One region of the Zobellia nedashkovskayae genome, then DNA from elsewhere that is predicted to be linked to it. Evidence: riboswitches for the same ligand, from Rfam matches in the RefSeq annotation. Region 1 holds a riboswitch; the other holds the start of a gene.
The links. Region 1 has a riboswitch for S-adenosylmethionine ahead of IWB64_RS10035 (homocysteine S-methyltransferase family protein). Riboswitches for the same ligand answer to the same signal wherever they lie in the genome.

Region 1 (16,569 bases):
ATCTACATTATGCTCAATAGCCGCCGCAATTATTTTTTCTGGTGGCACCATGACACCTAAGTCAACAATTTCGTAATTGTTACAGGCCAAAACTACGCTCACAATATTTTTACCAATATCATGAACATCTCCTTTTACAGTGGCCATCAAAATCTTACCATTCCCCTTATCGTCTCCGACCTGAGGGTTTTTTAATTTTTCTTCTTCAATATAAGGTAGCAAATACGCAACCGCTTTTTTCATTACACGTGCCGATTTTACCACCTGCGGCAAAAACATTTTTCCGCTTCCAAAAAGGTCACCTACCACGTTCATACCGGCCATTAAATTGCCTTCAATAACCTCAATAGGCTTATCTGCTGCAACACGAGCCTCCTCAATATCTTCTAATATAAATTGATCTACTCCTTTTACTAAAGCTCTCGTAATTCTATTCTGCAAAGGCTCCTCGCGCCATGAAAGATCTACCTTGCTTTCTTTAGCCTTACCCACAACAGATTCTGCAAAATCCAATAACCTTTCCGTAGCATCATCTCTACGATTAAGAATTACGTCTTCTACACGCTCTAATAAATCCTTTGGAATGTCATCATAAATCTCCAACATGGTTGGGTTGACAATACCCATATTCATACCTGCTTTAATAGCGTGGTACAGGAACACAGAATGCATGGCCTCACGTACGGGATTATTCCCCCTAAACGAAAACGAAACATTACTTACCCCACCACTAATACTAGCATGAGGCAAATTGTCCCGTACCCATTTGGTAGCTTTTATAAAATCGATGGCATTTAATTTATGCTCATCCATTCCTGTTGCTACAGGAAATATATTAAGGTCAAAAATGATGTCTTCCGGTGCAAAACCAACTTGGTCTACTAGTATATCATAAGATCTTTTAGAAATCTCAATTCTTCTATCATAATTATCGGCCTGACCAACTTCGTCAAACGCCATTACAATAACCGCTGCACCGTATCTCTTTACTAATTTAGCGTGATTGATAAATTCTTCTTCACCTTCTTTTAAACTGATGGAGTTTACCACGCACTTACCCTGAACCACTTGAAGACCTGCCTCAATAATATCCCATTTTGAGCTATCTATCATAATAGGCACCCTAGAAATATCCGGTTCAGCAATAACCAGGTTCAAAAACTTGACCATGGCTTCTTTACCATCGATCAAACCATCATCCATATTAATATCGATGATTTGGGCTCCACCTTCTACTTGATCTCTAGCAACGTCTAATGCTTCTTCGAACTTTCGTTCTTTAATGAGGCGTAAAAAACGCTTTGAACCGGCAACATTGGTTCGTTCTCCCACATTCACGAAATTGCTTTCAGCAGAGAGTACCAAAGGTTCTAAACCTGAAAGTTTAAGATATCTTGCTGGTATGTTTGAGTTATTACTCATAGTATCTTCATCATTTTTTATAATACGTGATGAATCCGTTTATTTATTTTTTACAGCTATTTACTTGGTTGGCAACAACAAAATTATTGTCCGGTAACGGGTAACGACCTTGGATCATACTTTTTTACCAAATCAGCAATTTCCTTAATATGTTCCGGTGTAGTACCGCAGCATCCACCAACGATATTGACCAAACCTTTTTCTACATATTCTTTTATCTGCGCCGCCATTTGTTCCGGCGTTTCATCATATTCTCCAAAAGCATTTGGTAAACCGGCATTAGGGTGAGCTGAAACAGCATGCTCCGTTTTAGTAGACAACACTTCTAAATGTGGCACCAATTGGTCTGCTCCTAATGCACAATTAAAACCAACGGATAAAATTGGAATATGCGAAACAGAAATCAAAAATGCTTCGGCCGTCTGTCCTGATAAGGTTCTACCAGAAGCATCTGTTATTGTCCCGCTTACCATTATAGGCACATCTATATTACGTTCTTCTTTTACTTCTTCTATGGCAAATAATGCGGCTTTCGCATTCAATGTGTCAAAAATAGTTTCCACCATCAACATATCTACTCCGCCATCTAACAAGGCTTCTACTTGTTGTTTATAAGCAATTCTTAACTCATCAAAAGAAACAGCCCTATAACCAGGATCATTAACATCAGGAGACATGCTTGCCGTCTTATTAGTAGGCCCTAAACTTCCCACAACAAAGCGCGGTTTATTAGGTTCTTTGGCCGTAAATTCATCTGCAACTTCCTTAGCAATCCGCGCAGATTCAAAATTCAAGTCGTACACTAATTCTTCCATACCGTAATCTGCCATGGCGATTGTTGTACTAGAAAACGTATTGGTTTCAACTATATCCGCTCCCGCAGCAAAGTACTTTCTATGCACCTCTGCTATAGCTTCCGGTTGTGTTAGGGATAATAAATCATTATTACCCTGTACCGGAGATTTCCAATCCTTAAAACGCTCACCGCGAAAATCTTCCTCGGTAAATTTATAGCGTTGCAACATCGTACCCATGGCACCATCTAACACTAGTATGCGTTCCTTTAATATTTCTCGAATATTTTTCATTTCTTTTCCTCCTTCTAATTGAGCATTCATTTATAATTGAATTTGATATATAAAACATCAAAAACATTATTTAAAATCAACCTACAAACAATTATCAAGCAAAGGAATAAGGACAAATATAATTGCCTCTCTTTGTTATCTGTCCTACAAATATGTAGGATAGAATGTAGCACCTTCTTTATAAGAAAAGGGTTGCCAAGGTTTCACAGGGTCTAATCCCTCCGCCTTTCTTGATAACAGTCACGTATTTTAATGAACGATTTGCAAAGTAACGCCACATCTAGTTCAAAACCAAAGAAACCTAGCTGTTTTTGGCCCTACATATTTCACAAAAACCTTCTGTTATATTAGAATAACAGAAGGTTTTTACTAATTATGAACACTAATAATTACTTAAGAAATACTTTGAACGACCTCTTTTTTGGCCTCTTTCTTTGTACCGTCAAATCCTTCTACTCCACCTACAGTGGTGTATTTCATAACGTATCTTTTACCTGGATTTATCAATTTATACGCAAACTGACACATTACCGCAGCCTCATGGAAACCTGATAAAATCAGTTTTAATTTGCCTTCGTATGTATTTACATCTCCAATAGCAAAAACTCCCGGTATGTTTGTTTGGTAATCTTTAGCGTTGTTTACCTTGATAGCATTTTTCTCAATCTCTAGACCCCAATCACCGATTGGCCCTAATTTTGGAGAAAGACCGAATAACGGAATAAAACTATCTACCTCAACATAGCTCTCTCCTTTTTCGGCATCGTTATGCTTAACAACAACTGCCTCTAAATGATCATCGCCATATAGTTTCTTCACCTCAGCTTCGGTGAACAATTTTATTTTTCCTGCTTTTGCCAATTCTGCTGCTTTTTCAACAGAATCCAAAGCTCCTCTAAACTCATTTCTTCTGTGTACCAAAGATACTTCAGAAGCTACATCGGCCAAGAAAATAGCCCAGTCCAAAGCAGAATCGCCACCACCGGCAATAACCACTTTTTTGTCTCTGTACACTTCAGGGTCTTTAATGATGTAAGCAACACCTTTATCTTCAAAATCCGTAATGTTCTCAATAGGTGGTTTTCTAGGTTCAAAAGAACCAAGTCCGCCAGCAATTACAACTACAGGAGCGTGATGCTTTGTACCTTTATTCGTAGTTACGATAAAAGAACCGTCTTCTTGCTTATCCAAAGTTTGAGCACGCTCACCCAAAGTATAACCCGCCTCAAATGGTTTTATTTGCTCCATAAGGTTCGTTACCAAATCTCCTGCAAGAATTTCCGGGAAAGCCGGGATATCATAAATCGGTTTCTTTGGATATATTTCCGAACACTGCCCACCTGTTTGTGGTAATGCATCTATCAAATGGCATTTTAATTTCAACAAGCCTGCTTCAAATACTGTAAAAAGACCTGTTGGGCCTGCGCCTATGATGAGAATATCTGTTTTTATCATAACTATTTACTTAACTGTAATTCTTGATTCTGGGCAATGGATAAAATGCCCGCCCTGTGTTTTACTACTTCACCTATTATAATTATTGCTGGATTGGTCAATTGTTGCTTTTCCACATCATTTTCAATGGAAGCAATAGTACCTACTGTAATTCTTTCGTCTTTCCTGGTCCCGTTTTGTACGATAGCAATTGGGGTTTCAGATTTACCTTCTGTTTTGAACAATTCCACTATTTGCGATAGCTTGGACATGCCCATCAAAATAACGACTGTAGCATTACTTTTTGCAGCTAAAGCCACATCTCCTGAAAGTTTATGTTCTTTAGTTGTTCCGGTAATCACCCAGAAACTTTCGGAAGCACCTCTTTTAGTAACCGGAATATTTTGAGATGCAGGAACCGACAAACATGAGGATATACCAGGAACCATGGCTACTTGCAACCCGTGAGCTGCAGCGTATTCCATTTCTTCGGCACCACGACCAAATACAAATGGATCTCCTCCTTTTAAACGCACCACATGTGCATTGGTTTTAGCTCTCTCTACAATCAATTCGTTTATCTGTTCTTGTTGGTATGCATAGCATCCTTTTCTTTTGCCTACAAAAATCTGTTCGGCTTTGGGGGCATAATCCAACAGCTCAACCGACACCAACGCATCGTATAACACTACATCTGCACTAGCAAGCGCCTTGATGGCCTTGAGCGTTATGAGCTCAACATCACCAGGACCTGCTCCTACAACCGTAAAGCGACCGCCCTCGTTAGATAAAGTGTTATTATTTTGGTTGGTATATTTCATGCTTAAGCTTCTGCTAATTCTTGTTGTCTAAACTTTTCAACTGCTTTTAAAAATACCTTGGCATCTTCTAAGTAGCTTTTTGCAAAAGCTTCCGTTGGTTCGTTCTTATTCAGTTTTAAAACAAGTTCTTCAAAACCTTGACCTAAATCTATTCTGCCAGAGGCAACAAATTTTTCATCAAAATCCTTAATGATACTTGCATGCGTGTTCACTTTCGCTTTCTCGGAAGTCAACATTGCTTTTGCAGAGTTAACCATTGAAGAATACGAATGGTAGATACTTGCTGCCCATTTGTTTTCGTCAAAAGACTCTTGTGCTGTCTGTATTTTCTCTTCGCTTTCAAAAAGTAAGGTTGCAATAAGGTCAATTACCACACCGGCACACTCACCAATACCAATCGCTTTTTCATAACGTTCCGTGTTACCCCAGTCGATAAAATCTTCTGCAGTAAGATTATCAACGTCAGAAAGTGGCGTCAGAAAATCATAAAAATACATCTGACCTTTCTCTTCGTAATAATCAGCATACGACTTTCCGTTTCCGTTTTGGTCGTAATCGTCCAAAATCAATCGTAATGCTTGAGGACCTCTTTTAGAAGGTACTTTCACTACTTTATCGGCAAATCTTCCGTTACCGTTTCCATCGGTACCACCACCCAACAATACTTGAAGTGCCGGTGCTACCAATTTATCCTTTGTTCTAACACTCATTCCCTGAAAACCGATATTGGCCATGTTATGCTGACCACAGGCATTCATACATCCGCTAATTTTAATTACAACATCAGGGTTGCTGATGTACTGCGGATACTCCACTTTCATAATTCTTTCTAATTCCTCGGCAATACCTGTACTACTGGCAATACCCAAGTTACAAGTATCCGTACCCGGGCAAGCTGTAATATCTATAGCTTTGTTATAACCGGCCTCAACAAAACCTAATTTCTTTAATTCATTATAGAAAAAAGGAACCAAATCGTTTGCTACATAAGGAATCAATATATTTTGACGCAAGCTCAATCTTAATTCGCCAGCAGCATATTGCTCTACCAAATCCGCCAACAATCTTGCTTTATCTGTATAAAAATCTCCTAAAAGCACTTTAATACCAATTGCAGAATAACCTTCTTGTTTCTGAGGAATAAGATTTGTTGACTTCCAGATTTCAAAAGCTTCCGTATCTTCTATTTCCACTTGAGGTGCATCAACTTTAGCCACCTCCACTTTTGGATATGCAGCTTCATCAATAGGATATATTTGAACAGGAATCGCTTTTTGCTCTTCTTCCAATAAAGCTTTAAATCCATCAAGACCTAAGTCTTTCAACAAAAACTTCATTCTTGCTTTGGCCCTACTCTTTCTTTCGCCATAACGGTCAAAAACACGAACCACACCTTCCATTAAAGGAATAATTTTATCTGCTGCAAGAAATTCAAAAAGCAGCTCGGCGTGACGTGGCTGAGAACCTAATCCACCAGCTAACATTACTTTAAAACCTTTTACACCATCTTGTATTTTAGCGATAAAACCAAGATCGTGCATGTATGAAAGACCTGTATCCGCATCACTAGCAGAAAAAGAAACCTTAAACTTACGCCCCATTTCTTGACTGATCGGGTTACGTAGGAAATATTCAAAAAGTGCATGTGCGTAAGGCGAAACATCAAATGGCTCATCTATATCAATACCTGCAGTTTCACTAGCCGTTACGTTACGCACCGTATTACCACAAGCTTCACGAATGGTAACATCATCTTTCTCCAACTCCGCCCAAAGTTCTGGTGTACGGTCTAGATCAACATAATGAATTTGGATATCCTGACGTGTAGTAATATGTAATCTACCTCTAGAATACTCATCAGAAACATCACTAATACGCTTTAACTGCTTAGAAGTAACCTTACCGTACGGCAATTTAATACGAATCATCTGTACCCCTGGCTGACGCTGACCGTAAACACCTCTGGCCAAACGCAAACTGCGGAACTTTTCTTCGTCTAAATTACCTTCTTTGAACTGGCGTATTTTAGCCTCTAGGGCCAAAATATCCTTCTCAACTATCGGGTTTTCTATTTCTGTTCTGAAACTCTGCATGCTGTATCTCTTCTAGTTTCTTACCTTTTTATAGGTAGATTTATTAATTGTATATTTTTTCTATAGGTTTTATAGAGCTGATTAAATCAACACGACTTAGCCTTTTTAGTTTAATGAGACACTTCTTAGCTTATGAAGCCTGCTCCTACTGTACTATTGGTCTGCGTATCTATTAAGATGAACGAACCATTGGTACGGTGATCTTTAAACTTATCGTAAAAAATAGGCTTGTTTAATTTGAAGGTTACCTGAGCAATATCATTCATGCCCAACCCATCTACATCCGAATCAATACCTGAATAATCTGGATTAATTTTGTGGTGAATGTTATCTACTTTGGCCAATACTTTGTTCACACCATGCTGTACAACGTATTTCTTACCTGTAGTCAGTTTATTTGAATCCATCCAAGAAATGGTAGCCGTAAACTGCTTTTCTATAGTAGGCATCTCGTCAACTTTTACCAACATATCTCCTCTACTGATATTGATTTCATCTTCAAGAGTTATCGTTACAGATGATCTTCTTGAAGCCGTCTGGTATTTCTTATCGTGAAAATAAATCTCTTTAATTTTAGATCTTGTCTGAGACGGAAGTGCTACCACCTCATCACCAACGCTTAGTTCACCACCGTAAACTTTACCAGCGAATCCTCTAAAATCATGAAAATCTTCTGTCTTTGGACGAATAACATACTGAACTGGGAAACGTGGCGTACCTACGTTAAAAATATCTTTGCGGTCTAAAGCTTCGAAATGCTCTAACAAAGTAGGGCCTGTATACCAAGGTGTCTTGTCTGTTTTATTCACTACGTTATCACCTTTAAGGGCGCTAACAGGAATGAATGTAATCTTCTGATCTTGGTAATCCCTTTTTGCCATCAATTCCTGAAAATCGGCTTTAATAGCATTATAAGTTTCCTCAGAATAATCTACCAAGTCCATTTTATTAATAGCCACTACCACGTCTTTAATGCGCAATAGGTTATTGATAAAAAAGTGACGGTTCGTTTGCTCTATAACTCCTTTTCTAGCATCGATTAAAATAATCGCTGCTTGTGAAGTAGAAGCACCTGTAACCATGTTACGTGTGTATTCTACATGCCCGGGAGTATCCGCTATAATGTAACTTTTCTTTGCAGTTGAAAAATAGATGTGTGCTACATCTATTGTAATACCTTGCTCACGCTCGGCCACTAGACCATCTGTGGCCAATGAGAAATCTAGGTAGTCATACCCTTTACTCTTACTGGTCTTTTCTATGGCTTCTAGCTTATCGCTAGTCAATGATTTTGTATCATACAGAATTCTACCGATCAAGGTACTTTTTCCGTCATCTACACTACCTGCTGTTGCTATTTTTAATACGTCCATCTTCTTTGGCTGTAGGCCCTGAGCATAATACTCCTGGCATTTTTAATCAATTTTTTAAACTAGTTCTCTTTTGAGAATCCTAAAAGTACCCTTGTTGTTTTCTTTTCTCCATTGCCGCTTCTGACCTTTTATCGTCAATACGGGCTCCTCTTTCAGAAATACTAGAATCTCGAATCTCTTCTACAACAGACTCAATATCGGTAGCATCAGAAAACACAGCCGCAGTACAACTCATATCACCTACAGTACGGAAACGCACCATACGCTCTAAAACCTCTTCGTCTTCTTCTTGGTATACATAATCAGAATGTGACCAGATCAAACCATCACGTAAGAATACTTTACGTTTATGTGCAAAGTAGATAGAAGGTATTTCAATCTCTTCTTCTTTAATATAAGACCAAACATCTAGCTCCGTCCAGTTAGAAATTGGAAAAACACGTACGTTCTGACCCAATTCTATCTGACCGTTTAACATATCAAAAAGCTCTGGACGTTGGTTACGCTCATCCCACTGACCAAAATCATCACGTACAGAAAAAATACGCTCCTTTGCTCTTGCCTTTTCTTCATCTCTACGAGCACCACCAACACAAGCATCAAACTTGAATTCCTCAATAGCATCTAATAATGTAGTTGTCTGCAAAGAGTTTCTACTTGAGTACCGACCTGATTCTTCTTTAACCTTACCTTGATCAATAGAATCCTGAACATTTCTTACGATAAGCTCAAGACCTAACTCCTCTACCAATCTATCTCTAAACTCAATAGTTTCAGGAAAGTTATGACCTGTATCTATGTGCATTAAAGGGAAAGGGATTTTAGCTGGCCAAAATGCCTTTTGTGCCAAACGCACCAATGTGATGGAATCTTTACCTCCGGAAAATAAAAGTACCGGTCTCTCAAATTGAGCAGCTACTTCTCTAAAGATGTAGATGGCCTCATTTTCTAAGGCGTTGATGTGTGATGTATCTTGGCTCATAATTTTTTGAATATATTGTTCGCTACTGCTATGCTTCTATTATTATTTTTTCGCTTAAAGCGGAATGTCTTTTTAAGTATGTAACCCACATTCACGATTCTCAAGAACCTTTGTTGGATCAAAATATTTATGTTCGTTAGGCAATTGTCTTTCTTCCAAATAGGTATCTAACTGAGCATCGCTCCAATGATAAAACGGACTCACCTTAAGAACACCGTCTCTACTTACACTCAAAATATCTAATGAATCTCTTAAAGCAGTTTGTCCTTTTCTTAAGTTGGTAAACCAAACATCTGGCTTGTGCGCCGCCATAGCCCTTTTAAAAGGCTCTAATTTTACCTGTTCGGTAAAAACCGCATGCTTTGGGTCCTCTATTTGAGGTATTCCCATTACACTATCCCGATGTGCGCTAGTTTGTTTAGGCACATACAAGTCTATATGAAGACCTAATTTCTCAATAATTTCTTCTGCATGTTTATATGTATTTGGCGTATTATAACCTGTATCGCACCAAATTACTGGAATATCGTTCTTAACATCGGCTACTGCATTTAAAATAGCAACTTCGTAAGGTCTAAAGTTGGTAGTAACTACCGCATTTTTGGAGTTCTCAATAGCCCAATCAATAATAACCGATGGGTCTGCCTCTTTAAAACGCTCGTTAAGCTTTTGGATTTCTTTTTCTGAAAAACTCATATCCTATTTATTTACCCCAATTAATTTTATTCCATAAACGCTCGTGAAAGAAGTATAAGAACATCTTAGTCACAAAATCTACGGAGGCAATAGAAGCCGCAATAGCCACCTCACTAGTTAGCAAATAAGAAACTACTAATGTATCTAGAGTTCCTATAACCCTCCAGCTCACCGCTTTGGCGATACTACGCACAGGCTTTTCAGATTTTTGGTCTTCTGAAAACTTTTTCTTGGAAGCTGCTTTATCTAAAATCAATTGATCTACAATCATTTTCGTGTTAATCTTATTACCCTATCAATCTAATAGAGTAAACAAATGTAGTACATTTATATTGTGTTAGACGGCTAAAAATAGAAGAATTTACTTTTACCCTATAGATTTAGTAGATTATTAATAAACAGCAATAAATTTTGAAGATTTTTCACCAGATTCAGGTGATGATTGGAAAATCAGACTATTAAATCGGCCAAAGTGTTGTTACGGTACACCTCTAAATTGGCATCGCGCACCATAAGCATGAGCTTATTTACAGAGCATGTAGCCTCATCTGGGCAGTCCGCACATTTTTCGTAGAAGTTGAGACTCACACAGGGAACCATGGCTATAGGGCCTTCCAAAATACGCATAACATCTGTCATTAAGACCTCTTTTGGGTCCTTAATTAAGTAATAGCCACCACCCTTACCTTTCTTAGATCCTAAAAATCCGCTCTTGCGAAGTGACAATAAGATACTCTCCAAAAACTTTTGAGAGATATTCTCTGCCTGGGCTATTTCAGATATTTGTACTGGCTGCTTGTCTTCCTGTGAAGCCAAGTAAGCTAGTGCCTTTAACCCGTATTTTGTCTTTTTTGAGAGCATGGGGTAAATATAGCAAAAATAGACGGAAACGTAGTTATATCGTGCCTTCTGTAAGATTTCATAATGGCTAATGTTTACCAATCGATAACCTATAAATTGTATTCATAAAGAAATACCGTAGTATTAGCCGTATCTTTTTAAGATTCTTTCCATAACAGCTGAGTATCTAAATTTTCACTACTCCGCATATACTTCAAATATTACCTAAACGTTAAATCGCCCTAGAAACCAATGATTTAATTACAAAATTTTGTAATTGAATACCTATTAATCGTAATATTGCAATTAATATGCAACGATAACATTTTGTACAGGCAAACTAAGTATTTAAATTCTTTATGATTTTTACTTAAAAAATTTAATTTTATTAATCGTTTTATTGCAATGAACAAATTAATTAAAAACAGAAACCTTATGAAAACAACCATCCCAATGGTGGCGCTGTTCCTTTTATTTCAGCAAACCATAACCGCTCAAAACCTCAACAATAAAGTAGAACAATCCATTGTTACCATTGGCACTACGCTAAAGGAAATCCCAGCCGAAAGGCTATTATTATTAGACCAAGTAGCTTATAGTTTATTCAAGAAATCCAACAATAACAAAAAAACTCTGGTGGTATTTATAGACCAAAGTAATCAAGAATTAAGTCAACTCGCTTCCATTTGGCTTAAAACGGGCTTGTTCTATTACGGACGCCAAGATAGGTTCAACATTCAATCAGCAGGTATAAATCCTAAAATCAAGGCCTTATCAAGTATTGCTTCTTTAAATGATTACGGATTTAAAACTAGAAAGGTTAGAGGAGAACATCCCATGACATATAAAATTAAGTACGGCTCTGGCAGTTGGCTTGCTTTCCCAAAAGCTTTAAAAAGCTTACCTATAACTAAAAATGACCCATTTAAAATAGTACTTGAACAAACCCATAATATTCAAGATGAGGATTCCGTTGAACTATTCATTTCAGAACCAAACTCTATTGCTAGGGAAATGCTATATATAACCACCCGTATCAACCACCTCATAAACACCTCTGCAAAAACCCAATAACCATTTTTAAAAAGGGCTTCTAAGTGAAGTCCTTTTTTTATTTAAAAATAAGCATGTCATCAATTGTAAGTCTACTACAGTGCATACTACTTAAAATTACTATTAAATATTGAATCAATCAGTCCTTTACTCCTACCAACCGAAAAATGATTTTCTAAATACTACCGTATTGACAGAGTTTATGCGCCACAGTCTTATTCCAAATTGATCAAGTGCTTACAGGATTGCAGCAAGTTTGTGTCAATTCCTAAATACATTGGAAACCAATGTATAAGATTTTACTTATTTTAGTTCCGGTCTTATAAAGATATGTGTAAAGCATTAAGCTAAACTAGAAAATGAACATACGGTACAAAAAGAAAAGATTAAGAGTAAACCTTTTTATATCTATTGCTTGGGGAGTCCTAGTAATATTGACACTTTTCTTCAGCAGTAAAAGACAATGGTTTGATTATACATATTTTGTAATATTCATTTTGTACCTAGCCCAATATATTTATGAAAACAAAAAACAATACTTGACTATTGAAAATGGCACTATCAGTAAAAACCTTTTATTTCAGACTAAAAAAATGAATTTGAATGAAATTACCCAAATCAAAAAATTTGCTGGAGATTATATATTGAAATCGAAACTAGAAGAACTGACCATTAATACTCAAATCATAGATGAGGATTCTATAGCCGATTTAGATGCTATTTTAGAGCAACTGGAATTACCAGTGAACAGAACACCTTATGCAAGACCTATAGATATTAATATTTAATGTATCTATTACTAATAGTCGTCATTAATTTATTAGCAAGGTGCATTCAAAGCTTATTTAAATGAAGAAAATAAAAATTATAGGTCTTGTTGTTTTAATTCTATTAGCAGCTTACACGGTTTATGTTTATCAGTCTGACCGATATGTAAAAGCTCTAATCACTAACGATGAATCAACATTATTTTACAGACCTGATACTGAAGTTGGCAATATGACCAACTTAGAATATTCAGAGAGTATCTTAAAAGTAGAAGATTCTATTATCATTCACACCTATCTTTTCTATCCAAAAACAGCACCTAAAGCCAATATATTTTTGATTAGAGGAAACAGTGGTAATACCAGCACTTACAAAGATTTAATTAAACCCTTAGTAAATAATGGGTTCAGGGTATATTCTACGGATTGGCGAGGGTATGGAAAATCTACAGGAAAACCCGGTTACAAGGGTATTATGAAAGATACCGAAGAAGCATTCACGGATTTTTTGAAGCATGTTAAAAATGACAGTATCAAAACCGTAGTATACGGCATGTCTTTAGGCGGCCAAGTTGCCGTTAAGCTTACCAAAGACAACCCTGATAAAGTAGACGTTTTGGTTTTGGATGGTTCTTTAGCATCTGCCCACAGCTTTATTGAAGATAATTTTCAGGGATTATTGATGCGTAATTTCATTAAAGATTCCACAGAATATAATCAAGATTATCTGGCCATTAGAGATATTTCGGATATCAACAATACTCCAAAGTTAATCATCCATAGTAAAGAAGATAGAGCTGTGCCGTTTGAGCGCGGACAATCCATTTTCAATTTAGCTAAAGAACCAAAAACCTTTTGGAAAACAAATACAAAGCACATTCAAACCCTTAAGGATTTACCGGGAGAGACTGTTGAGAAGCTTAACGCGCTACTGGAGCAATAAAAGTCAACATTTGACATTATCAATCAAATTTCGATTCAACCCCTAATAACTACAGTTCGGAAACATCTTCTTTTAAAAACCATGGTATTGTCCGAGTTTTACTCTAATAACCAATACAACTACCATGGAACAAACAATAAAAATCCTCATTTACATTCACGCTTTCTTAGGAGGAGTGGGATTGATTACCGGTATTGGAAGTATCATTGTTTAAAAAGGCAGCTCCTTACATAAGAAATTAGGCAAGTTATTTTCTATAGGCATGATTGGCAGCTCAGTAATTTCTATGCCAATAGCCATGATGCCAAATCATGAAAATCTATTCTTGCTACTAATAGGCTTGTTCACTGTATATCTAGTTTTAATTGGTAATCGTGCGTTGGCTTTCAAGATAAAAACTAAAGCCAACGTTGTAGACAAAGTAATTTCAGGGAGTATGCTTTTCTTTTCGATACTAATGCTGGGCATTGGTTTGTATACCTTTTTGAAAACGAATACTATGGGTATATTATATGTATTCTTTGGAGGATTTGGACTTCTCCTAACTTTAAAAGATTTTCAGTTTTATAGAAATCCCCAGAAGACCAAAAACGGGTGGCTACTATCTCATATTGTAAAAATGATAGGTGCCTTAATCGCTTCTATAACGGCATTTATTATTGCCGGCCTCAGTATTGGAAACCTCATTGCTTGGACACTTCCTACTGTTCTTGGAACTATCTATATTATCTATTGGAAAAGGAAGATTAACCCAAAAACAGTGGCTGCAAAACACTATAAATAGATACTGATTACATCATTTTGGCACCATAAAAGAACAAGAGACCTACTCACGGTGCTCCAACCTATATGTAGACGGACTCTTCCCCACTGCTTTTTTGAAGAATCTGGAAAAACTACTGAACGAATCAAACCCTAACAAAAAAGCCAGTTCTTTAATGGTTATTTCGCTTTTGATTAGTCGGCGTTTAGCTTCGGTTATCTGACGTTGTTGGATAATCTGTTTAGCGGTCATGTCCAACTTCTCTTTTAGAATTTGATTGAGACGTTTTTCACTAATTCCTATTTCAGCTGCATAATACGTAGATGCCGTTTGCTTCAGGAAAGAAGTTTCCATTAGCTCTAAAAATTGAAAAATTCGCTTTTGATTCTGGTCCTGCCCCAGAAAATCTTTATTTTGAAAACGAATGAGATTAAGGAACATCAACTTCAATAAAGTCTTTAGCATGATATACGAAGAATTGGGGTTATTGTATTCTTCGGTTATAAGCAGCATTACTTGTTGAACCTGTTTTACTTGCTTAGATATGTTTAAAACTAATTGAGGCGAACGGTTAAAAAGTGACATTACATCTAACGCATACTCAATATCATCTTCTTCAATTAAGTCTCTTTCAAAATTAATTAGCGTGCCATTTTGCGAATCAAAAGTCTGATTTTTAAAAGATTCATTTAAGGGTTTAAAATGTATTCCCAATGTCTTTTCAGGAGAGAGCTCAAAGTAAATACCGAACGAATTGACCGAAAGCATTTTTGTTTTCTGGTCAGGTTCCTCTATAATTTGAATTTTATTCTCCCAAACTTCTCTAGCCATTTTTTCTTCGTACCTATTTCAAAAGTAGTTAGAAAAAAAATAGAACTATTGCTGGTCTATTTTCTTAAAAGCATAGAACAGACCTACGGCTATAAGAAAAGCCAATACAGCGGCAACCGTATAAATGGTTTTATAGTCATCGGATACGTAATCTATAAAAGTGGATAAAAATTGCCCGCCAAAAACTCCCATAGAATATAAGCCCAAATTTTTGCCCAGATTAGCACTAGAACTTGCTTCAATCATCATATGATTCAATAATGGAATGGTAAAACCAAATCCGATTCCTATAAAGGTGGAAGTCAATATTAAAAACACAACAGTACCTGAAGTCACCAAGCTTATATAACCCAGTAAAAAAAACAAAAAGCCTATAACCACTGTATTTTCGGCTCCAAATCTTGCAACCATCTTTGGCATTTGACTTGCCGTTACCACAGCTACCACCGAGATAAACGCCATATAATACCCAATTAAAGATTCACTAAACCCGAAGCTCTTGGGCAAGTAAATTGGCAAGGTCACAAAACTGACAAAGAACAATACCATTGCCAATAAAGCTGCCAAAAAAATCATTTTCACCTTGGCACTGTCTTCTTTTTCCAGAGGCAAAATTTCTTCCTCAGGTTCTATTTTGCTGGAATAATTGGGCAATGTTTTCAAAACGAACAAAAAACAAACAAGGGCTATAAGGTAAATGTAAAATGGGTATTGCCAATTCAACTCTCCTAAAACACCTCCGATAGACAAAAAGATTACGCCGCCTAATTCTACGGCCATACCTTGCCATGCAATGAGTTTCATTCTTTTTTCCCCTGTAAAACAGTCAGCTATAAAAGAACCTACTGATATTTGAATTGCCACAGTAGCACCACCCAAAAGAAACCGATCTACAATTAAAACATAGTTGTTGTTGATAAAAGCCCCAGCGACACCTAATAGCGCGTAAGGTATTAAGCCAAAGCATAACATTTTGAAAGCCCCGATTTTTGGCAAAAAACGACCCGCCAAAGGTGCAAAAACAACAACACCGAGTGAAGGAAGGGTTATAAGCCAACCCGGGGAATAGTTAAAATTTAAGTGCTCTATTATTCCTGATAGTGATGGTGCAATTACAGCACCCACCATTATGATTAAACTACTAACAAAGAGTAATGTAAAAATTCCAAAATTGGTTATTTTTTTCATAGTACAAAGTTGCAACTATGCTTTCTGACTTATTTGACCGTTTTTCTAAAAAGATATACCAAAATGGAAACAAGGTAAGTTATGCTGGTCGCAGCATGTATCTCCGGTTAAAAGCTTTAGTCAACACTTTAGAACAAAAAAGCTTCCCAATTAGGAAGCTCTTTTTTGTTTAAGTAAAATATAAAATTAGGTTTTAAAGTATTACTTCTCTACCCTAACGCCTGAGAAATATCGGCAATGATATCATCTATATGTTCTAAACCAACTGATACGCG
Region 2 (16,569 bases), 1.5 Mb from region 1:
ATAATTCTTTCTTTGACATAGAAATCCATGTATAAAAACCCACGAATGCATATATTCTTTACGCCCTAAAAAAACAGGAATCGACATATGAAATTAAAAATCACCCATAGTACGACCTATGTATTTGATTCGGAAGTATTTTTAGAACCTCATTATTTAAGATTCCGCCCAAGACAGACGGCTTATGTTGATTTAAATGAGTTTTCTATGTCTATTGTTCCAACGCCTAGCGGACGTAAATTAATTCAAGACGAAGAAAATAATGTAGTAGATTTTTGTTGGTTTGATGGGCTCACAAGCAACCTTACCATCACCGTAGAGAGTATTTTAGAAACAAAACCGTATAATCCTTTTGATTTTCTTCTAGAACCTCAAAGCTATAATCAGCTTCCTTTTGAATATGATGAGTTAAAGAAAAAACTATTATTCCCTTACTTAGACGGTCTACCTATCTCACAAGAATTAATTGATTATGGGGCGCAAATGCTTGAGAAAGCAAAATTTAATACCATTCATTTTTTAACACAACTCACCAACCAATTACATAAAGATTTTACTGTAGAATATAGAGAAGATGGCGCGCCATTTCTACCGGAACATACTTTTGAAATAAAAAGAGGTTCTTGTCGTGATTTGTCGTGGATGCTAATTAATCTACTAAGACAACAAGGTATTGCCGCTCGTTTTGTAAGCGGTTATTATTATTTTGACATGATTGTACCGGCATTTGAATTACATGCTTGGGTAGACGTTTTTTTACCTGGTATTGGTTGGTTGGGTTTAGATCCTAGTCATGGTATTCTAACCGGTAATACACATTTTCCCATTGCTACAAGTTCTCATTATGAAAATACAATGCCTGTTTCTGGAGGAATTAGGGGTAGTGCAAGTTCTAAACTTACCACACAACTGATGATTGAGAAAATATAAATGCAATTCCCCTAAATATTTCTAGGGGTAGTTAGATATCATAGTGACTTAGTTTTCTAACCCCTGAGCCTCATAAACTGTTCAAATTTATTGTTACAACTTTTTTCGGTTAATAATCAATTTGAATCGGCAATAGTAATAGTATGATGCGGATTATTTTTACGACTAGATATCAATTTAAGAAACTTTAAACTACTAATATGGACTATTTACTAATTGCATTACAAGTTATTGTAGCACTGAGCATCCTTAATGTATGGCTTGTACAGAATAAAAAACCTACACAATGGCGTGGTGGTAATGCAACAACTATTATTGAAGAGTTCAAAGTTTATGGTCTTCCCGTTTGGATGTGTTTTGTTGTGGGTACTTTAAAAATACTATTCGCTTTAGGTTTATTAGCCGCCATCTGGTATCCTAGTTTTAGAGAACCATCTGCTTTGGGTCTTGCGGCATTACTTTTAGGCTCTATTGCAATGCATTTGAAAATAAAAGACCCCATAAAAAAATCGCTCCCAGCTTTCATCTTTTTAACGATGTGCTTGTATATTGCTTTTCCAATATTTTAATTCCTTCTAGATAATTGTAATCAACTTATAAAAGAGATAAGCATTTAATAAGGCATATAAGAGGGAAGGTGCAGATTGAAAAAAGCCATCCTTGATTTTCAAACGGACAGCAAAACCTAAAATCATAAGAATAGAAAGACTTAATGCGGCAGCGGTTTGTACTGTTGGGGAATAAAAATAACCCAATAGCAATCCTAAACCTCCAACAAGCTGCAGCGCTCCAACTACTGTTCTAAATTTATCCAAGCCATATCTTACAAACTCTTTTTTCATTTGAGGTAAAAAGAAGCACCCAAAACCAAAAAATAGAAATGATAAAGCGGAGAAAAAAGTAAAAATAGTTAACATGCAGGTGGTGTTTCTAAAAGAGCTTTTGTTAGTATTTAAAAAGTTAAAAGTAGCCAGTATTTAAATATTAGGTTGAATGGCTAGAGTTTTTTTTGAACTCTAAAGGATTTATCACTTCACCCTTTCTCATTTCAATGCCATAGTTCTAGGGAGATATGAAAAAGGCGTAGAATACCTGTATTAATGAAATCTCGTAATCCTGTTCTTTAAAAAACATACTTATTCAAACTATAAAAGCCCATCTAAAATTATTTAGATGGGCTTTTGTAATATTAAAATTAACTAGTTACTCTTCTTCGGTAACAAGGGCGTCAGCCATTTCTAATTCTTCATTCATGCTATTGTCTACAGGAACAGAATTCTTTAACATTGTAAATTTCTCCAAACGTTTCATATCATCTTCCTCGCCAGAAAAGTATGGGAAAACATCTACAATAGGAGATTCAGAGATAGCAGGTATGGTATATTCACCCATGGTATCTTTCATTACGCCAATAGTGTTATCATACGCTTCTTTTACATCATTGGCCTGTATTAACAAATACATATTTGTTTTACGCTCTTTACCGCTCTCTTCATCAAAGGCTATTAAAGACACTCGGGACTTGAACCATCTATCAGAATTCTCGAACGGGTGTATTTCAGCGTAGTTAGCCACTTTAATATTCGTAATCTTAATTTCTTCAGTATCACTCAAGTAAACAGACATCTCTTCGGTAATTCTACTTTCTGCTTCGGTATACGAAATTGCATCTACCAAAAATGGTTCTGTCTTTACCTTTTGTGTACCTGATGTTTCATCAAGTTTTCTATATTTTACCTTACATTCATACCAAGTTGCACTCATATCTTTTTGTTTATGGGTACCAAATATAAGGTTAAGCTTCAGCTGAAAAATTCAAAATATCGAATAGATATTCACAATTCTCAGACGATTTTCATATTGCTTTTAGCATGAGGAAGTTAGAGAACATAGATTACAATTTTATTTAATAGAAATAATAAGCTGTTCTTCAACCTCTATAAAAAATAAATTATAATCCTTCACTTAGAATAAGCCCACATTGGCTATAAACAAAGACCAATTCGCTGATAATATTCAAATACCATCTGGGTATTCATTAGGTTTGCTTTTAATCATAAGAAACTGAAATACAGAATAATGAGGTTTGTTTTAAATAAAATTGGATTATCACTTAGTATAATGATGTTGTTCGCATTAGTAGAAAGTTATGCTCAAGAACCAGAAGAAAATATTGAAGACCATATAACATACAATAGCTATATGGATGCTGATAATATTTATGTAGAACTCAGTACCACTAATCGCCCAACTATGCTTTCTATGTTACACCGCGGGCTTTATGTTTATTTTGATGTAAAGGGAAAGAAAAAAAAGAACGTTTCCGTTCTATACCCTTCCGAAGTAAAGCTTCCCCAAAGAGGTGCAGGTAGAAATAAACCTAATAGTGAAGAAATTGAAGAGGAAGACCAACAAGGACCGGATATTTTAACTATGGTGGAAGAAATGCCAAAAATGGGCAAATATAATAACCTAGATTTTGAAGAAGATTTTCATTTGGACCTTAACAATTTGGGTATCTCCATAACTTATAATTATGAAGTAGAAGGAGAGTTGTTACGTTATGAACTTAAGATGCCTAAACAATACATATCCGATAGTGAAATTGATTTTTCTAAATTTTCAATAGGTGTGGTAACCCCAAAAATTGAAAAGAAAAATGAGGATGGGGGTTCCAGTTTAAGCTTTGGTGGCGGAGGTTCTGGTGGAGGATCTAGAGGTGGTGGAGGTCAAGGTGGTGGACCTAGAGGAGGCGGTAGCGGCTCCAGACCCAGTGGTCCTCCAAAACAAGATAAAGGACCAGAAGCGATGACTATAGATTTTTGGTTTAATCCAAACTTTGTGGAGTAGTTCAGTTTGGAGTAAGGAGTGTAAACTTCTTTCCTGAAAGTTCAATACAATTTCATTTTTTTATTGGTTTTAGAACCTCCTTATCAGTATGGTATAGGAGGTTTTTTTATTGGTTATTTTTAACATTAAAAATAGGTAAACTTAAAGTTTTGCTTTGAACCATTTCCTACATAAGCCCAAATTGATAAGGAGGAGAATTTCAAAAATTAAATAAAAGAGTACTATCTTAGCTATATATGGAGTTTATCAGCTATGATAATATCCAATAGACACGAATGTATACTATGGAAAAAACAGAATTTCTTGAACAAAATATCTTTCAGAATTTAAAAAACCTCAATGACGGTTTTGATTCTGATTCAATACAGTATTTCTCTGAGGCAGATTTTGAAACAGTTTTAGAACGTATTGAACAATTTGGAATTGGAATATATGAAATGAAACCTTGGCTAGACGAGGATTTTTTGGATATAAAAGTAAATGAAGATTACAGAAAAAAGGCGACCGATCCTAAATGGTATAAAAAGGCGTTTTCCGACTTTAAAAAACAACAGGCAGACCTGAAATACTCAGCAAGCTATAAAGTTTCGGATAGACTTCTGAATAGAAAAAGTGCGAGTGAAAAGGCCGCCGAAAGTGAAGCATTGCGTACAAATGAAGAATAGAGCTGTTGTAGTAATGGTATTGCGGCTAAATGGCTAAGCAAGACTCCGCAAGAGTCTCTATAATGTTTCGAATCCATTCGGATGCCTCAAAATATATTTAATCGTTTTAAGAAAGGATTTATTTTGAGTTGAAGTTAAGAATTGAATATAACAAGTAAAAAATGTAATCATGGCAAAAGGTCAAGACTCTAAGAAGAACGTAAAGAAAGCACCTGCAAAAACTGCAAAAGAAAAGAAGGAAGAAAAAAGATTGAAAAAAGCTAAATAGGAAGAGAGAGAATCTCTGTTATAGCTGAAGTATTAACTGTTTTAACAATTAAAACCAATTAATATTCTTGTGATTATGGATGTACTGAAACGAAACAACGTAAAGGTTTTTGGAAACGGTAAAAAGGCGCTTATGTTTGCCCATGGATTTGGCTGTGATCAGGTCATGTGGCGCTACATAACCCCGGCATTTGAACAGGATTATAAAATTGTGCTTTTTGATTATGTAGGTTGCGGTAAATCCGAAATGGCTTCCTATAATGAAAGCAAGTATGCTTCCCTTCAAGGATATGCTTCAGATATTATAGAGATTTGCACGGAACTCCAATTAAAAGATGTTGTTTTTATTGGGCATTCGGTAAGCTCAATGATTGGGGTACTTGCTTCTATTCAACGTCCTGAATTATTCAATTCCCTTGTATTCGTTTGCCCATCTAGCTGTTATATCAACAAGGAAGACTATGTAGGTGGTTTTGAAAAAAAGGATTTGGAGGAGTTGCTGGACGTAATGGAAAATAATTATGTAGAGTGGTCTAATTATTTGGCGCCTATAGTTATGAAAAATTCGGATAAGCCAGAGCTTACAGAGGAACTCGCTAGTAGTTTCTGCTCCATGGATAATAAAATTACGAGAAGTTTTGCGCGGGTTACTTTTTTCTCGGACAACAGAGAAGATCTCAAAAAAGTAAAAGTTCCCAGCCTAATCCTACAATGTGCGCAAGATGATATAGCACCGGAACAGGTGGGTAAATATATTCACGAAAGATTAGAAGATAGTAGAATGGTATTTATGAAAGCTACAGGCCATTGTCCGCACATGAGCCACCCGGAAGAGACTATTGAGTGCATTAAAAATTTTATTACAAAAGAATTTGAACCTAGTGAACTGCAAAAATTTTGAACGATAATGCTCCCTGCTTTCTGTTCTCCTTTGTCGCTGATCATCATATAGATTATGTAAATGATTTAATGATGGAAGCTTTAGGTTATGAGGACCATGAGATTCTGAATACCCTAAGGTTCGAGGATTTATTGTCTGGAGGTAGTCGTATTTTATACAAGACTCATTTTTATCCTATGCTCATCATTCAAAAGGATATTGAGGAGATTTTTATTTCTCTTCGCTCAAAAACGGGGGAGGAAATCCCCGTTCTTATCAACATGTCTTTTATAAAAAAAAATGGTGTGGACTATGTTACCGGAGCCGGCCTTAAGATGTCTAAGCGTAATGATTTTGAGAAAAGAATATTGGACGCTAGGCGAGATGCAGAAAAAGCACTTCAGGAGAATGAACTTTTAATCAAAACAAAAGCCCAGCTAGAAACTAGCCGGACATTGCTAGAAGATCAATTACAAAATCAGTCACGAATAAATAAAGAACAGATAGAGTTCAACAAAATCTTGGCGCATGATTTACAGGAACCACTTCGTAAAATTTCAATTTTTGCAAGTCGGTTAGAAGATTTTTCCGATCTTAAATCTCAAGAGGAGAAATCCCGGCATTATTTGAAACGGGTATTACAAATTTCAGAAAATAGTCATGCCCTTGTTAAACGTTTGCAGGTCTATCATGCACTGGACTATAAAAAACTACATTATCTGACAGCCAGTTTTGAGACTATATTAAAAGATGCCATAATAAAAACAGGTAACCTGCCGTTAGAGATAATATATGGTGAAATGGAAATGAACGAGGTATATGGTGATATTCCAAAGTTGACTATTTTGTTTAGCGAGCTTTTAAAAAACTCCTATCAATACAGGTCTCCTGAGAAACCATCTTCTATTCATATTTCAACAAGTAAGGTAACAGAAAATTATCATCAAGCATTAAAAGGAGCGTATCGTTATATAGAGTATATACGCATTACTTTTAAAGATAATTCTCTTGGTTTTCAGAACTATAGTGGAGATGACATTTTTAGACCATTACAAAGTTCAGATAATAGTTATGGCAAAGGTATTGGTTTAGCATTTTGTAAAAAGATAGTAGGATTGCATAAAGGCCGGATTTCTATTAAACCTTCAACAAATGGGGGCTCTAAATTTAGTATTCTTTTACCTTTAGAAATGCCTAACAACAAATAACTGAACTGGTTTTTAGTTTAGAATATAAAATGAAATTAGTTTTAAATTTATGGCATTGTGGCTGAATGGCTAGGCAAGACTCCGCAAGAGTCTTTATAATGGTTCGAATCCATTCGATGCCTCAAAGAGGATTTTATAAAGTAAAAACAGGAGATCTTAAAAAACCTCCTGTTTTTTTATTGCACTAGAAAGTGCAAATTAGAGTGCTTCAATTTTTGGTGGTAAACTATAAATCAATCATAAATGTTTCTGAATAATCTTTTTTGAATAATATATCCATTACCTTCTAAACTTGTATGTATTTAATAGTTAGATATTTCTCGTGAATAGGTGTACACCATTACGTATGAAACTAAAAGATAAGCGCTATAACTGATATTTGTCATCTTTTTTGAGGCTTCAAGTTTATAGATTTACATCATAAGCAATAGCCATTATAGCACAATGTTTTATAAAAATATTTACGATATCTCTCGAGGATGTTTTAACACCTATTGACATAAAAGTGAACGATTTCAAAAAAAATAAAGCTTAAAAACAATTCCTTAAACTAAAACATATAATTATGACAATATTATTTAATACTGATAAAACAATAAACGGTAATGAAAGAGGCCAATCTTATTTCACCTCCATGATAGAAGAGGGGTTAAGAAATTATGAATCCCATATTACTAGAGTAGAGGCCCATGTCTCTGATGAAAACGGAAAAAAAGAAGGAGTTAAGGATATGCGATGTTTGTTGGAAACTAGAATCGCTGGTAAACAACCTATAGCCGTTTCATGTCAAGATGATACCGTTGAACTTGCTGTATCTGGAGCTATCGATAAACTTACGGCTTCTTTAGAAACAATTATTGGAAAGATGCATAATCACAAACCTGTATAGTTTGCCTTGAAAACTATATTTTAGAGCAAGAATTTATTTTGAAGATTATCTTAAAAAAAGGGTAATAACCAATTATGGTTATTACCCTTTTTTGCATGTAATCAGATATTTACACAAAAAAATCAACCATTCATACAAACATCTATTTTTTACGAACACCCCATAACTAATTTCGATGTAGAAACATATTAATTAAAATATAGAACATATGGGAGTTTTAAACGTAACAGAATATAGGGTGGGTACCAATAGGAGTAGAACCAATACAAACGCTCATCGTTTCTACCTTTCACTAAAAGGTAGAAACGAAAGTGGAGTAGTGAATAGCGCAATTATTTATTTCTGGCCATCAAGGCCAACAGATACGGTTGGTTATATTGCGGGGTCGCTATTTGTAGGAATGTTAGATGATAGTGATTTTCAATATTGGTATGATATATTAAGAAATGAAAAGCCCGTTAAATTAAACTATGTAGAAAACTCAGATGCTTCAGTAAACAAAGTATGGCATATTAGTATTGGCACTGGCGATGAAGGTGTTGGAGAAGGTCCAAAAGACTTTAATGATTAAAATTATGGATTTTACAATATTGATTTTAAGATGGTTTTGCAGTTAAGACCAAAGCAATACCTATTGTTTAGATAATCCTGTAAGTTTATAAAAACTTCCCTTTCTACATAAATCAGTACATTTAAAGTGTTTTCGAATTACATTGCCCCAGTCAGGTTAATATATGTATCCAATACCTATGGGATTTTAAAAACACTAAAATGAGTAGAACTTTTTTCAAGCTGTTATTTATAGGAATTTCTTTGTTCTTTGTGAGTTGTAGTAAAGACAAGAACGAAAACAACATTATTGAAACTGATGATATAGCCGAAGTAGTTACAGATACAACAATTAATAAAACAAAGCTTTTTTGGTTGTATTTGCACCATGAGGAAATTCCAGATACATTAATAGAGACCGAAGCTCCTAAACGAGATTTAATCGTTATGAATGCTTGGTTTCATGAATATGTACAAAAATTTAAAGCGGTAAACCCGGAAATAAAAACATTGGTCTATAAAGACCTTACTTCAACAAGAAGTTACGCTGTGGAAAATGGAGAAGATAATAAATACCTGCCCACTGGAGTCGGTTTTCAATACGCAGACACCAATCACCCTGAATGGTTTTTACTGGATACCAATGAAAACCGATTGGAATATACCGGCTATCCTGACCATTGGCAAATGGATATTGGCAATACCGAATACCAACAACAATGGGCAAATCAAGTAGGTGAGGAGCTTGTTACCAATGACTGGGACGGAGTGTTAATGGACAATGCCATTTATACACTAGACACCTACCATGAAAATGTGTTTCCAAAAAACTATGAAACTAACACGGAGTTTCAATTGGCGTACAAATCAATGTTGACAACTATAAACACCAGACTTAAGGCGGATAATAAAATAGGAATTGCAAATATTACCAATACAAGATTATATCCGGGAGTTTGGGAAAGTTATATGCAACATCTAGATGGTGGTTTAGACGAGTGGTGGCTTGTATTTAGTAATGGAAATTATCTTTCGGATTATACAGAAGGATTTGTTCCGCAAATAAATGAGGTAGTCACTAATGAAGTAGAGAACAAAATTACTCTAGTACAACCGCACAGCTCCACATCCGACAATCAAGGTTTTTATTATGCTTTTGCCAGTTATTGGTTAGTAAACGATGGGAATACTTATTTTTCCGAACAGGAGGTTACCGATGCCTACAATGAACCTTCTCCATGGCGAGAAGAATACACATGGAATTTTGGGAAAGCGGACGACACCTATTTTCAGGTTGAAAGTGGAGTGTATAGAAGAAATTTTTCTCATGCTATTGTTTTGGTAAACGCCAATGAAACCGGAGCTGTAGAGGTTAATTTAGATGCCCCATATTTGAATGAAATGGGGGAGGAAGTTACATCTATACTACTAAACGGATTGAACGGTAGTGTCTTAAGGAAGGTATACAAAGAATAAAAGTTAAGTTTAAAATTGACGACCGTTAATTTCAAAATATGGGTGTTATAAATGACAGTTGTCATAAAATAAATTGGCAAGCTTTAATATCTTTCGGGCAAAATCAACCATTTTATAAATGCCCTCATGAATATAAATCCAAAAAAAATAAATAGCCTCATTAAAGAGATAGATGCTATTCTACAAAAAATTAGAAGCGAAGGGCAGAAGGCAAAACCTATTTTAAGACAGATACACCCTAATCATAAAAAGAGTGCATTAAACCTCATTCATTATCATGGGTTTAGGCAAGCAGATTTAAGGGAGACCCAAAGAAGGCTAGGAAACCTGGGTATGACCCGTTTTGCAAACGCACAAGGTCATGTAGAAGACAGCTTAGTTAAAGTCTTATACTTATTATATCGTTTGTCAGACGGTGTTCCTGCAAATTTTACCAAAGCCCAGTTGTCCACTAAGAAGAGTAAAAAACTTTTAAATTCCAATACAGCGGCACTTTTTGGAAATCCTTCGGAAGGGAGAAGGGTCCGTATTATGGTAACCATGCCGTCTCATGCGGCAAAAGACTATGGGTTGGTACGGAAAATGGTGCAAAATGGAATGAATTGCGCCAGAGTGAATTGTGCACATGATACGCCCGAGGTTTGGAAAGAAATAATTACAAATGTAAAAAAGGCTGCTGAAGAACTTGGTTCACCTGTAAAAATAGCGATGGATTTGGCAGGGCCCAAAATCAGAACAGGAGCTATTGGGATTTTACCTGAAATTCAGAAGGCGCTAAGACTATATAAAGATGATATTCTAGTGATAACGGATGACAGCATTCGTGGTGGCTCCGCTGTAGTAAATGAACATGGAGAAGTTGTAGAGAAAGCCCATATACCTTGTCAATTTTCGGGAATCTTTGAAAGAGTGAATAAAGGGGATTTATTATTGTTCGATGACGGAAAGATTGAAGGTACCATACAGTGCGTAGCAAAGGATAAATTTGAAGTCCTCATAACAAGAGCAGCAGAAAAAGGCACTAAATTAAAAGCTGAGAAAGGCATGAATTTCCCCAATACCAATTTGGGGATTAGCGGACTTACCTCAAAAGATAAAGAAGACTTAGCGTTTATAGCCAAACATGCGGATATCGTCAACTTTTCATTTGTAAATTCTAAAAAAGATGTACAAGAACTGTTGTCTGAATTACAAAGATTGGAAGTATATGATAAACTTGGAATCATTTTAAAAATAGAAACAAAATTTGCTTTTGATAATCTTGAGGAAATCCTTTTAGAAGCTATGCAAGTTAAAAAGGTTGGTGTTATGATAGCTCGTGGCGATCTAGCTGTTGAAACTGGCTGGCAGGACATTGGCCAAGTACAACACGAACTATTATCTATATGCGGAGCGGCACACATTCCCGTAATCTGGGCGACCCAAGTATTAGAAAATCTTGCAAAAAATGGACTGCCGTCCCGATCAGAAATTACAGATGTGGTCACCTCCTTAAAATCGGAATGTGTAATGCTTAACAAGGGCCCGTATATGGAAGATGTTCTGCTGCTTTTGAATACTATTCTTTCTAATATGGAAGATTTTCAGGAGAAAAATGAAACCATGCTGCCAAAAATCAGGAAGCTATAAAACATAGGTAAATGTGGCAAAATTATCCATGTTTACTTACAAATTTACTATTTTATAAGTTTCAATTATTTCATTAAAAACAAACGGTCCCGCTGAAGTAGAACTTATCGGGACCGTTTGTTGAGACCGTTAGGTATATGTCCTATGCCTATAAATTTTTATCGGCACGTTTAAACGTGTACGTTACACCAAAATTAATTCCGAATGAAGAATACGGTACCTTTTGAGATAGCACTTTTGAAGTATCTGTGTTGGTATTCGATAAATCGTCTACATAAGTAGTTTGCTTATTAACACCATCAGGTAAGTTGTCCAACGAGTAAAAAGCACTTGAGGCAACAGTTCCATCAGGGAGAACAATATCCGTGTTAAATTCTGATAGTTCAGAATCTTTTCGCTTTAAGCTTATGCCGTAATATTCTGCCTCCGCAAAAATGCTGAAATTAGAATTTAGTTCATATTTATACCCCAGTGCACCAACAAAACCTATAGGAAAATGTCCGTGAAAATCTTCTTTATAATTAGTTTCGGAATAAGAACCCTCCGGTACTCCAAAAGCAGCTGCTTCATCCTCAGAAAAAACAGATTTACGGTACACTACAGCCTCTGTTTTTCCGCCTACTTTTAATAAAGCTCCAAAACGACCGTAAATATTATTGGTAAACCTGTACACTACAGAGGCAGATGCTCCAAAAGCACGAGCTCTAGCAATAGCATCCACATTGGTACTTGGTATATTTACCTCAGATATAGTTTGATCTGAACCATTTAAATAACCAAGCGCCAAATCTGCACCAAAGGAGTCATTAAAGAAATACGTTCCTCGTATTTGAACATTGGTACCTTCACCATAACTGCCATAAGAGTTTTCCGTTTCAGAGACATTCACTTTTTCTCCTAATTTCATAGTGGCACTCCCTAGGGCATATCCGGAACTTACTGAAACTTGTAACTGCCCATAAGATATTGTACTTATTAAAACAGCGGCACATACTGTAATTAAATGTTTCATAATAGATAATTTGAAATTTTAAAAATGATTAAATAATCGAACCTATAAGCTAATTTTTAGAAGCAATATTTACTTATGACCAGGCTTTTCTTTCTTAATTAGTAGCATGCTCCCTAGCTTATAGTTCAACCAAATTAAATTGGGTATATAAAGATACTTTTTAAAAGAAAATTCTTGCAACTACAACGGAGTTTTAACACCCAAGTTGAGCTTCATCTATGAAAACTTCTTTTATGCTGATAATTAAGCATTTTTATACCAAAAAAGTAGGAGGGAAGTGTGCATTACGCGGCATCAGGTAATACACCATATTAGTTTTGTTACTTTCTTAAAGGTTTGAAACTGATAAATAATACCGTGTAAATGAATAACAGTAATAAATACCAGGTATTAGATATTAAATCTAAATAATCTATTCTTCCTTTTGAAAAACTTAAAATCATTAAAACTTGAGCCCCGTAAGGCAACAAACCTTGAGAAATACAAGCAAAAATATCTAGAATAGAAGCTGTTTTTTTATTATCCAATTTATACTCATCATTTATAGTTTTAGCAATAGGACCTGCAATAATAATTGCCACTGTATTATTTGCAATGGCCATATTAATTGTGCTCACTAATGTTGCTATTCCAAACTGCGCCGTTTTTTGATTTTTAATGAGCTTTTTTATGTTAACCAGTATAAATTCTATACCACCATTTCTTTCAACCAAAGCAGCCAATCCTCCGGTAAGAAGAGACAGAAGAAAAATTTCTGTCATGTTTGTAAAGCCGGTATAGGCAATTTTAGTCGATTCTATTAGAGTGAAATCACCATAAACAATTCCTAAAAGACCTGCAGAAATAGAACCTAGCAGTAAGGTTACAAAGACATTTACACCCGTTATGGAAAGTATGATGACCAATAGATAGGGCATTATTTTTATAATAGAGTAACTATATACAATAGCTACAGTTTCTTTAGACTCTAAGCCCAAACCTTGAAAGACTAATATAGCAATAGTGAATAGGGCAGCGGGAACCGCAATTTTAATATTTTGTTTGAACTTATCGCTCATTTTACAACCTAAAGATTGTGTGGCCGCAATGGTGGTATCTGAAATAACCGATAAATTATCCCCAAACATACTACCACCTAAAAGCGCACCGCATAAAATAGCTAAATCAGCACCACTTTTATCTGCAAATCCAACTACAATAGGTGCTAATGCAACAATAGCTCCTACCGATGTTCCTGTTGAAACAGATAGAAAACCAGCAATAATAAAGATGCCAACATAAATATATTGAATGGCAATGTAATCTAACCCTAAGTTTACAATAGAATCTACACTACCGGTTTCATTGGTAATTGCAGCAAATGCCCCAGCTAGTAAATAGATCAAGCACATGGTTAATATTTTATCATCACCACAGCCTTTTAATAAAGTGCTTATTTTTGAATGTATAGATTGTTTGAACATCAAAAATGCCACAACAATACCTACAATTACTGCTATAGGAGCAGGTAAGGCATAGAAATCATTTTGATAAATACCAACACCTAAAAAAGTAAAAACGAATACAAATAGGGGTATTAAAGCTGAGAATTTGTGAGTACTGTTTTTTATACTTGCCATTTTACTATAATGTTTTCAAAAAAATAGCGGCAAATAAAAAGAAATATGACTTAACATTTGTTCCAATTAATTGGCTTATCTATTTAGCACCTTGCTTGTTACTGCAGGTTGCTATCTCCTTTTTTGAGATTCTTGATACTGATTTTAAGGCGGCAAAAGTAGTACATAAATCCATCTGGTATTCTTAAAAAAAGTTAATTTCTTAATAATCTAGTTTTGTCCTAGACAAGAAAAGAATGAAGAGATCATTATGAATTGCAAAAGCATAAATAATGGTCTTTAAATCCTTCTCAAGAATTCATTTAAGATTACTGTATTTTAGGGACTTGTACACAAATTTCTTCTAGTTTTTGAACCCCATAATATAAAATATAAGTCTGTAATTGTTTTACCTTTGCAATTCCACTATCAGGTTTAGCCAAACCGATTTAAAATGAGAATACAAGCTTAAACAAATGAGAAGCACCTTATCAAAAATGTTGCTGAAAAAATCTATTACTTACACTGTACTTCTGAGTCTCATACTCTTGAGCTGTAAGTCTACTGAACAAAATAAGCAGAAAACAACTCTCATAGATTCGGATACACATACTCCGCAAGTACATGGTATTCATCATAACAATTCAGGAAGTGCCGTAGGAGACTATGGTTTTGATGATCACGGCCATATTCACCACAAACCTGAGCTAGAAATACCAATATTACCCAAGGCCATAGATTCATTAGAACAAGTTGCAATTGGAGTAGAAGACAACCAAATTCTTACACAACCTATTTCAATTCCGGAATTTGTAGACCCTAATTATTTGGATATCAAAAGTCCGGTTGCAGATAAGATAGTAGAAAACTATGTGACCAGCGTAAACAAGGAGCCAGGAGGTCATTGCCTTGCAGTAAGCAAAGGTCGTTTTGAGCAAGCCTATAAAGAAGTTCATGGTCATTTGCCTTATGAAGATTTGCCAGATCGTATGGCCTCTAAATTCTTTACCCCTAAAGAGGTTTTTAATTTATTATACGTTTCCGCTTCTGATACAGATCCAGAATGGCGAACCCTTCCGGAAGAATACAGGGGCAAGGGTAATGCCGGCGCTATCGCTTATGCCGGTATGGGAACTTTGGTTGATTCATCAGGAATTTGGAGTGGTCAATTAAGGCCTGGAGCACTTATGCAAGTTTGGAGGTATAAAGAAGATTATGAAAAGGTAGTGCAGGGCGTAAATGTCAAAAAACTTGATCCTTATGGACATTCGTTCGTTTTCATAAGTTATGTGCGGGACGATAAAAATGCGATTATTGGACTTAGAATTGCGGACCAAGGTTTTCAAAGTTACAGGCCTTTGGTTCCTAGAGATTATGATGTTTGGTGGGCTGTAAATCTAAGTGTTTAGAACATAAAAATAGGATAAGCAAAAGTTTAACATTTTCAATGTAATTTTCTCTTAAATAATACGTTACGAAACTAGAGTCAGATTCCTAATGCTATAAAATCTATGCTGTTTTTTTCTTTACTATTTTCCTTAGGATTTACAACTGGGATGCCACCTACAATAGACAAGGTGGACCCTAATTTATCTACTATTGAAAAGCCGTTGCCCATAAAAGAAATCAATAGTTTCGAAAAAGAGACAATTTTAAAGTTCAAAACAGATTTAGACAGTGTTTCTATCTCTTATGCCAATTCCAAAGTAGCTGCTGATCAACTTCGTTCCCGTTTAAAAGAAGACCTACGGTTGGGCACTATTTCTTTTGACAACATTAAGACCGCTTTCGCTAATCAACTAGTAGATAAAATTATACCACATTGGTATGGTACTCCTTGGAGTTTTGGCGGCCATACAGATGTTCCTAACCAAGGTAAAATTGCATGTGGTTATTTTATATCAACCACCTTACGTGATATGGGCATAAATATCAACCGCTATAAATTGGCGCAAAAATCACCTGTAGACGAGGCAAAAATGATTAGCTGTGGCGCAGTAATTAATCTGATAAATCAGGATACACCAGAAAAAGCGTTTGAAGAGATTGATATCCTGACAAAAGAAGGTCTCTATTTTATTGGTTTTGACGAGGGTCATGTGGGCTATCTCTTAAAGCGTGAAGGCCAATTGTTTCTAATCCATTCCAACTATCTTTCTCCAGTATCGGTTTGTATGGAAACGCTTAAGGAATCACGTGTTTTTAAGCGTTTTACTAAGTTTCACCTGGTATCTATTTCTCATAACGACATTCTCTTACAACGCTGGCTAGATGATGGTTTAGTCCTGTAATATGCAGCATCTATTCAAGAAATATATTCCTTAGTATTTAATCGTACGCCTTCATACAAATTATAGACCGTGTCCTAGATTCTAATTCAAAATAGGAGGGAAGCAGTATGTGAAAAATAATCGTGTACTTAAACGAGGATGAGCAAAAAGGTGCAGTTTGCGCTATTCTCCAACTTTAGATTCTTTAATAAAAGAATGTATTTAGTGGGTATTCCTTAAAATAAAACCCTTCAATTATTCATTTTATAATAGCACAAGAAAGTCGCTAACAATAGGTGAATAAGAAAGTACTTATTACTACTTTGATGCCTCTTGAAAGCGAACA

Region 2: another riboswitch for S-adenosylmethionine. It lies ahead of IWB64_RS16150 (Na+/H+ antiporter NhaC family protein); the one in region 1 lies ahead of IWB64_RS10035 (homocysteine S-methyltransferase family protein).

Annotation. Positions count from the first base shown of each region.
Region 1 covers NZ_JADDXR010000002.1:2,389,721-2,406,289, reverse strand. Annotated here, with positions in the region: gene metH (methionine synthase) at 1-1,422, opposite strand, end outside; gene IWB64_RS10035 (homocysteine S-methyltransferase family protein) at 1,506-2,510, opposite strand; SAM riboswitch class I at 2,643-2,750, opposite strand; gene IWB64_RS10030 (NAD(P)/FAD-dependent oxidoreductase) at 2,904-3,965, opposite strand; gene cobA (uroporphyrinogen-III C-methyltransferase) at 3,968-4,765, opposite strand; gene IWB64_RS10020 (HEPN domain-containing protein) at 4,768-6,858, opposite strand; gene IWB64_RS10015 (sulfate adenylyltransferase subunit 1) at 6,984-8,231, opposite strand; gene cysD (sulfate adenylyltransferase subunit CysD) at 8,311-9,225, opposite strand; gene IWB64_RS10005 (phosphoadenosine phosphosulfate reductase domain-containing protein) at 9,286-9,909, opposite strand; gene IWB64_RS10000 (DUF2061 domain-containing protein) at 9,917-10,180, opposite strand; gene IWB64_RS09995 (RrF2 family transcriptional regulator) at 10,360-10,770, opposite strand; gene IWB64_RS09990 (hypothetical protein) at 11,185-11,823, shown strand; gene IWB64_RS09985 (hypothetical protein) at 12,162-12,590, shown strand; gene IWB64_RS09980 (alpha/beta hydrolase) at 12,652-13,512, shown strand; gene IWB64_RS09975 (hypothetical protein) at 13,775-14,296, shown strand; gene IWB64_RS09970 (helix-turn-helix domain-containing protein) at 14,339-15,106, opposite strand; gene IWB64_RS09965 (MFS transporter) at 15,152-16,294, opposite strand; gene IWB64_RS09960 (trans-sulfuration enzyme family protein) at 16,504-16,569, opposite strand, start outside.
Region 2 covers NZ_JADDXR010000002.1:3,916,790-3,933,358, forward strand. Annotated here, with positions in the region: gene IWB64_RS16075 (alpha-E domain-containing protein) at 1-35, shown strand, start outside; gene IWB64_RS16080 (transglutaminase family protein) at 88-930, shown strand; gene IWB64_RS16085 (DoxX family protein) at 1,131-1,499, shown strand; gene IWB64_RS16090 (DoxX family protein) at 1,506-1,847, opposite strand; gene IWB64_RS16095 (DUF4494 domain-containing protein) at 2,134-2,694, opposite strand; gene IWB64_RS16100 (hypothetical protein) at 3,010-3,780, shown strand; gene IWB64_RS16105 (hypothetical protein) at 4,065-4,445, shown strand; gene IWB64_RS16110 (alpha/beta fold hydrolase) at 4,789-5,613, shown strand; gene IWB64_RS16115 (sensor histidine kinase) at 5,610-6,800, shown strand; tRNA gene IWB64_RS16120 (tRNA-Cys) at 6,852-6,922, shown strand; gene IWB64_RS16125 (HPF/RaiA family ribosome-associated protein) at 7,366-7,689, shown strand; gene IWB64_RS16130 (hypothetical protein) at 7,898-8,260, shown strand; gene IWB64_RS16135 (putative glycoside hydrolase) at 8,461-9,714, shown strand; gene IWB64_RS16140 (pyruvate kinase) at 9,841-11,343, shown strand; gene IWB64_RS16145 (outer membrane beta-barrel protein) at 11,492-12,355, opposite strand; gene IWB64_RS16150 (Na+/H+ antiporter NhaC family protein) at 12,676-13,974, opposite strand; SAM-I-IV-variant riboswitch at 14,021-14,118, opposite strand; gene IWB64_RS16155 (hypothetical protein) at 14,430-15,362, shown strand; gene IWB64_RS16160 (ACT domain-containing protein) at 15,510-16,244, shown strand; gene IWB64_RS16165 (NCS2 family permease) at 16,557-16,569, shown strand, end outside.